3 regions of the Lysinibacillus sp. FSL W7-1291 genome follow, and region 1 is predicted to be linked to each of the others. Evidence: a T-box and tRNA genes for the amino acid it is inferred to sense, from the RefSeq annotation. Region 1 holds a T-box; the other regions hold tRNA genes.
The links. A T-box is a leader RNA that pairs with one kind of tRNA and senses whether it is charged. The one in region 1 lies ahead of tyrS (tyrosine--tRNA ligase), so its partner is inferred to be a tRNA-Tyr.
Positions count from the first base shown of each region.

Region 1 (3,247 bases):
TTTAATGAACTTATTAATGGTTATTTTTGGTCTAGTAGCGATTTTAGCTGTAGTTGGTACATTCCAAGCAATTAAAGAAAAGAACCTATTAAGCGTTGTTTTCAACTTATTAAGTGCCGCTGTATTTGGATGGTTCGTCATCATGACGATTGTTCACAGTGGGTATCCACCACAATTACACTAAAATTCAGACAAAAAGGAGCAGTCTCCCTGGAGATTGCTCTTTTTTTGTATTTATTATTTATTTAATTTAAGAAATCGTTTCTTACCAATTTGAATGACATCATCATTCATTAGTACAAGTGATAAATCATCCATTACTATTTTTTCTCCATTCAAGGATACTCCATTTTGCTTGATTAACCGCAGAAATTCACTCTTACTATGAATATAATCCATTGCCACTAGTTGTGGGATAATATCCACTATTCTTTCCTTATCAATTTCTAGGAGCAGTATAGGAATATTTTTTGGTATTTCCTTTCTTTGAAATGCAGCTTGGAAATAGGATTTAGCTTCCTCCATTGCTGTAGTCCCATGGTATAAGGCCGTTATAATTTCTGCTAACTGTAATTTTACATCACGGGGATTCTCTCCCATTTGCAGTCTATCTTGAATGGTTTGCACTTGTAGTGGATGCTCATCTGTTGCTAGTTCAAAATATTTGATGAGTAAGGCATCTGGTACTTCCATTACCTTTTTAAACATGACCTCTGGCGCTTCACTGACACCAATATAATTGCCAAGGCTCTTACTCATTTTTTCAATGCCATCTAAACCTTCGAGTAATGGCATAAAAATGGCAATTTGTTTTTCTAACCGCCGTTGCTTTTGTAAGGTGCGGCCCATTAAAATATTGAATGTTTGATCTGTTCCCCCTAATTCAATATCGGCCTGTAGCTCTACCGAATCATATGCTTGCATAAGCGGGTAGAAAAATTCGTGGATGCCAATTGGTATTTGCTGACGGTACCGTTTTTGAAAGTCCTCACGTTCTAACAGTCGAGCAACGGATGTCGTGGCTGCCAGCTGAATGACTTCTTCAAATGACAGCTTTGCTAACCATTCACTATTGAAACGAATAGTTGTCTTGTTCATATCTATCACTTTAAAAATTTGCTCACAGTATGTTTTAGCGTTTTGCTTGACCATGTCATCACTTAACGCGACACGGCCTTTTGCTTTACCCGTTGGATCACCAATACGCCCTGTAAAATCACCGATAACAATGACCGCCTGATGCCCTAAATCCTGCATTTGCTTTATTTTCCGTAGAACGACTGCATGCCCTAAATGAATATCCGGGGCGGACGGATCAAGCCCTAACTTAATGATTAAAGGCTTCTGCTCCTTATAGGATCGCTCTAATTTTTCGAGTAATTCCTGCTCATCAACGATTTGATGAGCACCCTTCTTAATTATCGCTAATTGCTCTTTTGGTGTTAAAAACATATGAAACATCTCCTTGTAATATTAAATATTAATATTGCAAGCCCTATAAGAGTTCACTAATCAACTACGCCTCAGCGTAAGAGGACGGCCAAATCAAGATAAACACTTGGGCTGTAAAGGCATAAAAAAAGCCCTTAGGAATAATCCTAAGGACGTTCATGAACGTGTTACCACCTTTTTTCGAGAGCTATTCACACAGCCCTCCTCAATAAGTACAGCCATAGCGATACTTTTGCAATGATTACGGATGCAACCCCGTCGTAGCCTACTAAAATTTCGGTACGCAGCTCCAAGATGTATTCACTTTAATATCCCTTGCGCCTCTCAGCAACCGGCTACTCTCTGTCAGTTCGATTAAAGCTACTCGTTCTTTTCCATGCCTTTCACTCTTATACTCCGAAATGCAAAAACAAATCTTCGTTATGCAGATATTTAAATTTATTATAATTGCTTATAGTAATTTGTCAATCAAAAAAGAAAAGAGAGACCTCAACTTGAGATCTCTCTTTTGTTATTTGACGGAATCCTGTTTTAAATTACCTGTCTTTTCATCATAGAAACGTAGCAGGTCTCCATTTATGATAGCATCGGAATTTTCCAGCTCCATTGTCGCACGATCAGCATATGACTGGCATGGCTCACCATCTATTTCTTCACCAGTTGCTTTGTCATAGCAAGCTTCTCCAGCATAAACATATTTATCTGTTATAAAGCGTCCATCACGGAAGACAACAAAATCCTCATGCTCTGGAGAGAATAAATCTGCACCCATTTGCATGTCTTTTGACGTTTCAACGCCAAGAAGATGTAAGATTGTTGGACGTAAATCCATTTGTCCTGAAATCTCTGTCATTTCTTTACCATCGTCAGATCCTGGGATATGGATGAATAAAGGCACTTCTTGAAGCAATGCATTGTCCATTGGTGTAATTTGTTCTTTTCCTAAATATTGTGCCATCGCTTTATTATGGTTTTCAGAAATACCATAATGGTCTCCATACATTACGATAATAGAGTTATCATAAACACCTTGATCTTTTAACTCTTGGAAGAAGTCTTTTAAAGCTTCATCCATATAACGTACTGTCTGGAAGTAACGATTTAATGTACCTGAATTTGAATCATATTCAGGAATCATAATATCTTCAGGATCCAAAGTGAATGGATAGTGGTTCGTTAACGTAATTAATCTTGAATAGAATGGCTGTGGCATGTCTTTCATTAAAGCAGCAGATTGCTCTAAGAATGGTGTATCTTTCATACCCCAGTTGACAGCTTGCCCTTCTTCAACCGTATATGAATCTATATCGTAGAATTTATTAATTTTTAACGATTGATACATGATATCACGGTTCCAGAATGATTTATTATTCGGGTGCATGACATTTGTAAAGTAGCCATTTTCTCCAAGGCGTTCAGCCATTGAATTATACGTATTTCCACCATGCGTGAAGAATACAGCACCACGACCTAATCCAAACAATGAGTTTTCAACAATAAACTCTGAGTCAGATGTTTTTCCTAAGCCTGTTTGGTGATAGAAGTTACTGAAATAATACGTATCTTTATCTTTTGTTAAAGAGTTTAAGAATGGCGTAATTTCATGACCATTCATATCATTATTGATGACAAAGTTTTGTAAAGACTCCATCGACACAACAATTAAGTTGCGACCTTTATATTTCCCAAACATCTCTGGGTTAACGGCAGCCTGATTAGAACGCACATAGTTGTTTACTTCAACTAATTCACTGCCATCCGCTAATGCACGTTGAGCAGATGATTTAGTTTGAAT
Region 1 covers NZ_CP151994.1:2,902,781-2,906,027, forward strand. Annotated here, with positions in the region: gene NST76_RS14080 (DUF2759 domain-containing protein) at 5-184, shown strand; gene tyrS (tyrosine--tRNA ligase) at 238-1,452, opposite strand; T-box leader at 1,598-1,838, opposite strand; gene NST76_RS14090 (LTA synthase family protein) at 1,964-3,247, opposite strand, start outside.

Region 2 (3,247 bases), 920 kb from region 1:
CGCTTCGACTGATTATCCTCTAAAACCTCAACAAATATTTTTTCATAGCCTAATGCTTCCAACTTAGTAAACAATTTATTGACTAGTTTACTGCCTATTCCTTGACCCTGAAATTGATCTAAAATGTAGATGGATGTTAAATCCCCAGACCCTTCAATTTCATTTTCAGCTCTCTTACCACCATCAGTAAATCCAATAATTTCCCCATTATCGCTTTCTGCAACAAAGACATAATGATCAACTTTAGAGAAGTTCCTTACCCATAATTCTGTTCTTTGCTCATAAGACAATTTTTCTAAATACTCGGTAGGAAGAATATTTTTATAAGTATTCTTCCAACTATCTACATGAACTTTTGCTATGCCTTTAGCATCCGACAACTTTGCTTCCCTTATAATCATGTTCCACACCTACCTTCGTATTTACTGTTTATTCAATATGTATGTATTTATATCCTCTTTTGGCATAAAAAATTTTAATCATTCACGCGAGGTTTAAAATGCAATATTATTATTGATGACAAATAAAAAAACGCTTCTTACACTAAGTAAGAAACGTTTCTATAGACAGTTTTAACATACTACTGTCTAGGATACCGGTGGTCGGGGTCGAACCGACACTCCAAAGGAACACGATTTTGAGTCGTGCGCGTCTGCCAATTCCGCCACACCGGCATAATGGAGATAAAAAAAATCGGATACACCGATTAGAGTTAAAATATGGAGGCGGCAACCGGATTTGAACCGGTGATAAAGGTGTTGCAGACCTGTGCCTTACCACTTGGCTATGCCGCCATCGAAGTTGGAGCGGAAGACGAGGTTCGAACTCGCGACCCCCACCTTGGCAAGGTGGTGTTCTACCACTGAACTACTTCCGCAAAATGGCTGGGGTACCTGGATTCGAACCAGGGCATGACGGAATCAAAATCCGTTGCCTTACCGCTTGGCTATACCCCAAAAGATAATTATATAAATGGGGCGACTGATGGGAATCGAACCCACGAGTGCCGGAACCACAATCCGGTGCGTTAACCACTTCGCCACAATCGCCATTATATTATAATTTTTATTAATTTTACTTTAAATGGGGCGACTGATGGGAATCGAACCCACGAATGCCGGAACCACAATCCGGTGCGTTAACCACTTCGCCACAATCGCCATAAAATTAATTGGCAGGGGCAGTAGGAATCGAACCCACACCAAAGGTTTTGGAGACCTCTATTCTACCGTTGAACTATGCCCCTATAATAATAAAACTGGTGGAGGGGGACGGATTCGAACCGCCGAACCCTAAGGAGCGGATTTACAGTCCGCCGCGTTTAGCCACTTCGCTACCCCTCCGGGAATACATGGTGCCGGCGATAGGAGTCGAACCCACGACCTACTGATTACAAGTCAGTTGCTCTACCAACTGAGCTACACCGGCAAAAAACATGATGGGTCAGGACGGAATCGAACCGCCGACACTTAGAGCTTCAATCTAATGCTCTACCAACTGAGCTACTGACCCTTGTTATTAAAATAAATGGCGGTCCCGACCGGGGATCGAATCCGGCGATCTCCTGCGTGACAGGCAGGCATGTTAACCGCTACACCACGGGACCATTTGGTTGCGGGGGCCGGATTTGAACCAACGACCTTCGGGTTATGAGCCCGACGAGCTACCACTGCTCCACCCCGCGATAATCATATACTATTGTAAAAATAATGGTGGAGGATGACGGGCTCGAACCGCCGACCCTCTGCTTGTAAGGCAGATGCTCTCCCAGCTGAGCTAATCCTCCATCTGGGTATTTAAATGGTGACCCCTACGGGATTCGAACCCGTGTTACCGCCGTGAAAGGGCGGTGTCTTAACCACTTGACCAAGGGGCCAACTTTTGGAATAAATCAAAGTGCTGGCGGAGAGTAAGGGATTTGAACCCTTGAGACAGTGTTAACCGCCTACACGATTTCCAATCGTGCTCCTTCGGCCACTCGGACAACTCTCCAAGAATGGCTCCGAAGGCAGGACTCGAACCTGCGACAACCTGATTAACAGTCAGGTGCTACTACCAACTGAGCTACTTCGGAATAATTTTAGTATATAGCCTAGCGACGTCCTACTCTCACAGGGGGAAGCCCCCAACTACCATCGGCGCTAAAGAGCTTAACTTCCGTGTTCGGTATGGGAACGGGTGTGACCTCTTTGCCATCATCACTAGACTATTTGAAAGACAATACTTATTATAACATATTTTATAAAAATTACAAGTATATTATAATATTTTTTATTCTTTCAAAACTGGATAAACGTACATTGAATGGTTCAAACATTTTGGTTAAGTCCTCGATCGATTAGTATTCGTCAGCTCCATGTGTCACCACACTTCCACCTCGAACCTATCTACCTCATCGTCTTTGAGGGATCTTACTTACTTGCGTAATGGGAAATCTCATCTTGAGGGGGGCTTCATGCTTAGATGCTTTCAGCACTTATCCCGTCCACACATAGCTACCCAGCGATGCCTTTGGCAAGACAACTGGTACACCAGCGGTGTGTCCATCCCATCCTCTCGTACTAAGGACAGCTCCTCTCAAATTTCCTACGCCCACGACGGATAGGGACCGAACTGTCTCACGACGTTCTGAACCCAGCTCGCGTACCGCTTTAATGGGCGAACAGCCCAACCCTTGGGACCGACTACAGCCCCAGGATGCGATGAGCCGACATCGAGGTGCCAAACCTCCCCGTCGATGTGGACTCTTGGGGGAGATAAGCCTGTTATCCCTTGGGGTAGCTTTTATCCGTTGAGCGATGGCCCTTCCATGCGGAACCACCGGATCACTAAGCCCGTCTTTCGACCCTGCTCGACTTGTAGGTCTCGCAGTCAAGCTCCCTTGTGCCTTTACACTCTACGAATGATTTCCAACCATTCTGAGGGAACCTTTGGGCGCCTCCGTTACCTTTTAGGAGGCGACCGCCCCAGTCAAACTGTCCGCCTGACACTGTCTCCTGCCCCGCTAAGGGGCATGGGTTAGAATTTCAATACAACCAGGGTAGTATCCCACCGACGCCTCCTTCGAAGCTGGCGCTCCGAGATCTCTGGCTCCTACCTATCCTGTACAAGTTGTACCAAAATTCAATATCAGGCTACAGTAAAGCTCCACGGGGTCTTTCCGTCCTGTCGCGGGTAACCTGCATCTTCACAGGTACTATAATTTCACCGAGTCTCTCGTTGAGACAGTGCCCAGATCGTTACGCCT
Region 2 covers NZ_CP151994.1:3,818,029-3,821,275, forward strand. Annotated here, with positions in the region: gene NST76_RS18515 (GNAT family N-acetyltransferase) at 1-401, opposite strand, end outside; tRNA gene NST76_RS18520 (tRNA-Leu) at 594-674, opposite strand; tRNA gene NST76_RS18525 (tRNA-Cys) at 721-794, opposite strand; tRNA gene NST76_RS18530 (tRNA-Gly) at 803-877, opposite strand; tRNA gene NST76_RS18535 (tRNA-Gln) at 882-956, opposite strand; tRNA gene NST76_RS18540 (tRNA-His) at 974-1,049, opposite strand; tRNA gene NST76_RS18545 (tRNA-His) at 1,085-1,160, opposite strand; tRNA gene NST76_RS18550 (tRNA-Trp) at 1,173-1,246, opposite strand; tRNA gene NST76_RS18555 (tRNA-Tyr) at 1,260-1,343, opposite strand; tRNA gene NST76_RS18560 (tRNA-Thr) at 1,353-1,428, opposite strand; tRNA gene NST76_RS18565 (tRNA-Phe) at 1,440-1,512, opposite strand; tRNA gene NST76_RS18570 (tRNA-Asp) at 1,529-1,606, opposite strand; tRNA gene NST76_RS18575 (tRNA-Met) at 1,610-1,684, opposite strand; tRNA gene NST76_RS18580 (tRNA-Val) at 1,711-1,786, opposite strand; tRNA gene NST76_RS18585 (tRNA-Glu) at 1,802-1,876, opposite strand; tRNA gene NST76_RS18590 (tRNA-Ser) at 1,901-1,992, opposite strand; tRNA gene NST76_RS18595 (tRNA-Asn) at 1,998-2,074, opposite strand; rRNA gene rrf (5S ribosomal RNA) at 2,091-2,206, opposite strand; rRNA gene NST76_RS18605 (23S ribosomal RNA) at 2,319-3,247, opposite strand, start outside.
Region 2: it has a tRNA-Tyr gene. The T-box ahead of tyrS (tyrosine--tRNA ligase) is inferred to sense a tRNA for this amino acid. The anticodon was not compared.

Region 3 (3,247 bases), 1.9 Mb from region 1:
TTCTAACCCATGCCCCTTAGCGGGGCAGGAGACAGTGTCAGGCGGACAGTTTGACTGGGGCGGTCGCCTCCTAAAAGGTAACGGAGGCGCCCAAAGGTTCCCTCAGAATGGTTGGAAATCATTCGTAGAGTGTAAAGGCACAAGGGAGCTTGACTGCGAGACCTACAAGTCGAGCAGGGTCGAAAGACGGGCTTAGTGATCCGGTGGTTCCGCATGGAAGGGCCATCGCTCAACGGATAAAAGCTACCCAGGGATAACAGGCTTATCTCCCCCAAGAGTCCACATCGACGGGGAGGTTTGGCACCTCGATGTCGGCTCATCGCATCCTGGGGCTGTAGTCGGTCCCAAGGGTTGGGCTGTTCGCCCATTAAAGCGGTACGCGAGCTGGGTTCAGAACGTCGTGAGACAGTTCGGTCCCTATCCGTCGTGGGCGTAGGAAATTTGAGAGGAGCTGTCCTTAGTACGAGAGGAATGGGATGGACACACCGCTGGTGTACCAGTTGTCTTGCCAAAGGCATCGCTGGGTAGCTATGTGTGGACGGGATAAGTGCTGAAAGCATCTAAGCATGAAGCCCCCCTCAAGATGAGATTTCCCATTACGCAAGTAAGTAAGATCCCTCAAAGACGATGAGGTAGATAGGTTCGAGGTGGAAGTGTGGTGACATATGGAGCTGACGAATACTAATCGATCGAGGACTTAACCAAAACGTTTGAAACATTCAATGAACCGTTTATCCAGTTTTGAAAGAACAACTCTTTCAACTGAATAAGTGAAGTGATGATGGCAAAGAGGCCACACCCGTTCCCATACCGAACACGGAAGTTAAGCTCTTTAGCGCCGATGGTAGTTGGGGGCTTCCCCCTGTGAGAGTAGGACATCGCTTCGCTTATTTTTCGTGGAGGATTAGCTCAGCTGGGAGAGCATCTGCCTTACAAGCAGAGGGTCGGCGGTTCGAGCCCGTCATCCTCCACCATTATTTTTAAAACAGTATAGTATTATCGCGGGGTGGAGCAGTGGTAGCTCGTCGGGCTCATAACCCGAAGGTCGTTGGTTCAAATCCAGCCCCCGCAACCAAATGGTCCCGTGGTGTAGCGGTTAACATGCCTGCCTGTCACGCAGGAGATCGCCGGTTCGATCGGTCGGGACCGCCATTTTTTTTTGGTGTAGCTCAGTTGGTAGAGCAACTGACTTGTAATCAGTAGGTCGTGGGTTCGACTCCTATCGTAAGCACCATTCCCTTGGAGGGGTAGCGAAGTGGCTAAACGCGGCGGACTGTAAATCCGCTCCTTAGGGTTCGGCGGTTCGAATCCGTCCCCCTCCACCATTTTAGGGGCATAGTTCAACGGTAGAATAGAGGTCTCCAAAACCTTTGGTGTGGGTTCGATTCCTACTGCCCCTGCCAGGTATTGAGGTACTCGTTCATATACAGCTGTTATAATTTATATAGTGGCGATTGTGGCGAAGTGGTTAACGCATCGGATTGTGGTTCCGACATTCGTGGGTTCGATTCCCATCAGTCGCCCCATTTTCAAATTGGGGTATAGCCAAGCGGTAAGGCAACGGATTTTGATTCCGTCATGCCTAGGTTCGAATCCTAGTACCCCAGCCATTTTTCTTTTTTACGAGCCATTAGCTCAGTTGGTAGAGCATCTGACTTTTAATCAGAGGGTCGAAGGTTCGAGTCCTTCATGGCTCATCGTTTTTTAATGAATATTGCGCCCGTAGCTCAATTGGATAGAGCGTCTGACTACGGATCAGAAGGTTATGGGTTCGACTCCTGTCGGGCGCGCCAATAAATTTATGTTTTCGGAATGTAGCTCAGCTTGGTAGAGCACTTGGTTTGGGACCAAGGGGTCGTAGGTTCGAATCCTGTCATTCCGACCATTTTTTATGATAAATGGGGCCTTAGCTCAGCTGGGAGAGCGCCTGCCTTGCACGCAGGAGGTCAGCGGTTCGATCCCGCTAGGCTCCACCAGTTCAATATTTTTGGAGGTATACCCAAGTCTGGCTGAAGGGATCGGTCTTGAAAACCGACAGGCGGGTAACACCGCGCGGGGGTTCGAATCCCTCTACCTCCTCCATTTTGGGTCAGTAGCTCAGTTGGTAGAGCATTAGATTGAAGCTCTAAGTGTCGGCGGTTCGATTCCGTCCTGACCCACCATTATTTGCGGGTGTAGTTTAATGGTAAAACCTCAGCCTTCCAAGCTGATGTCGTGAGTTCGATTCTCATCACCCGCTCCAAAATGGGCCTATAGCTCAGCTGGTTAGAGCGCACGCCTGATAAGCGTGAGGTCGATGGTTCGAGTCCATTTAGGCCCATCATTATTCCGAAGTAGCTCAGTTGGTAGTAGCACCTGACTGTTAATCAGGTTGTCGCAGGTTCGAGTCCTGCCTTCGGAGCCACGGCCCGTTGGTCAAGTGGTTAAGACACCGCCCTTTCACGGCGGTAACACGGGTTCGAATCCCGTACGGGTCATCAAGCATGTAGCACAAATATTGTGTTACATGCTTTTTCTTTTATCAATAAATGATACATTAGTAAAGAGTGAAAGCTACGAATCCGCTATCAATGGTTCAGTAGCTTTTTTACATGACTAATATTTTGTTTCTCCTTTCTATAAGATGTCGCCCACCTCTTTTCCTTCTTCATTCACAATATCTTCTAATCATGATTCGATTCATTATAAATTTGAACAAACTATTTCATATATGCAATATGTATGTTTTTTTATAGCTATTTTCGTGGTGCTTGTCGTTTTGTTCCTCTAATATGAGGATAAGTGGAGGAATCGAAATGAATATACAGGAGATCCAGCAATTTTTAAGTTTATATCAGACAGAACAAGATGAATCAGAGCGTTGGTTAGCGAATAGATTACAACAGATTAAGAATGCAGGTGAGTACGACCCAACAACAGAGGAGCTAGCTTTTGGTGCACGGGTGGCGTGGCGTAATAGTAACAAATGTATTGGTCGTCTGTTTTGGCAATCATTGCATGTAGTAGATGCACGTGCCGTTTTAGATGAACAGGATATTTTTCAAAAACTACTGGAGCATATCGATTATGCAACAAATAGTGGAAAAATCCGTCCAACAATAACAGTATTTGCTTCGAACAGAGTGCGTATATGGAATCATCAGCTAATTCGTTATGCAGGCTATGAAACGGAAGCTGGCGTTATTGGTGATGCACATTCTATTGTTTTTACTAAAGTATGTGAATCGTTAGGTTGGAAAAGTGAGAG
Region 3 covers NZ_CP151994.1:269,021-272,267, forward strand. Annotated here, with positions in the region: rRNA gene NST76_RS01205 (23S ribosomal RNA) at 1-705, shown strand, start outside; rRNA gene rrf (5S ribosomal RNA) at 772-887, shown strand; tRNA gene NST76_RS01215 (tRNA-Val) at 899-974, shown strand; tRNA gene NST76_RS01220 (tRNA-Met) at 1,001-1,075, shown strand; tRNA gene NST76_RS01225 (tRNA-Asp) at 1,079-1,152, shown strand; tRNA gene NST76_RS01230 (tRNA-Thr) at 1,165-1,234, shown strand; tRNA gene NST76_RS01235 (tRNA-Tyr) at 1,242-1,325, shown strand; tRNA gene NST76_RS01240 (tRNA-Trp) at 1,330-1,403, shown strand; tRNA gene NST76_RS01245 (tRNA-His) at 1,451-1,526, shown strand; tRNA gene NST76_RS01250 (tRNA-Gln) at 1,536-1,610, shown strand; tRNA gene NST76_RS01255 (tRNA-Lys) at 1,625-1,697, shown strand; tRNA gene NST76_RS01260 (tRNA-Arg) at 1,717-1,793, shown strand; tRNA gene NST76_RS01265 (tRNA-Pro) at 1,809-1,885, shown strand; tRNA gene NST76_RS01270 (tRNA-Ala) at 1,901-1,976, shown strand; tRNA gene NST76_RS01275 (tRNA-Ser) at 1,990-2,082, shown strand; tRNA gene NST76_RS01280 (tRNA-Phe) at 2,087-2,162, shown strand; tRNA gene NST76_RS01285 (tRNA-Gly) at 2,169-2,242, shown strand; tRNA gene NST76_RS01290 (tRNA-Ile) at 2,247-2,320, shown strand; tRNA gene NST76_RS01295 (tRNA-Asn) at 2,328-2,404, shown strand; tRNA gene NST76_RS01300 (tRNA-Glu) at 2,406-2,477, shown strand; gene NST76_RS01305 (nitric oxide synthase oxygenase) at 2,796-3,247, shown strand, end outside.
Region 3: it has a tRNA-Tyr gene. The T-box ahead of tyrS (tyrosine--tRNA ligase) is inferred to sense a tRNA for this amino acid. The anticodon was not compared.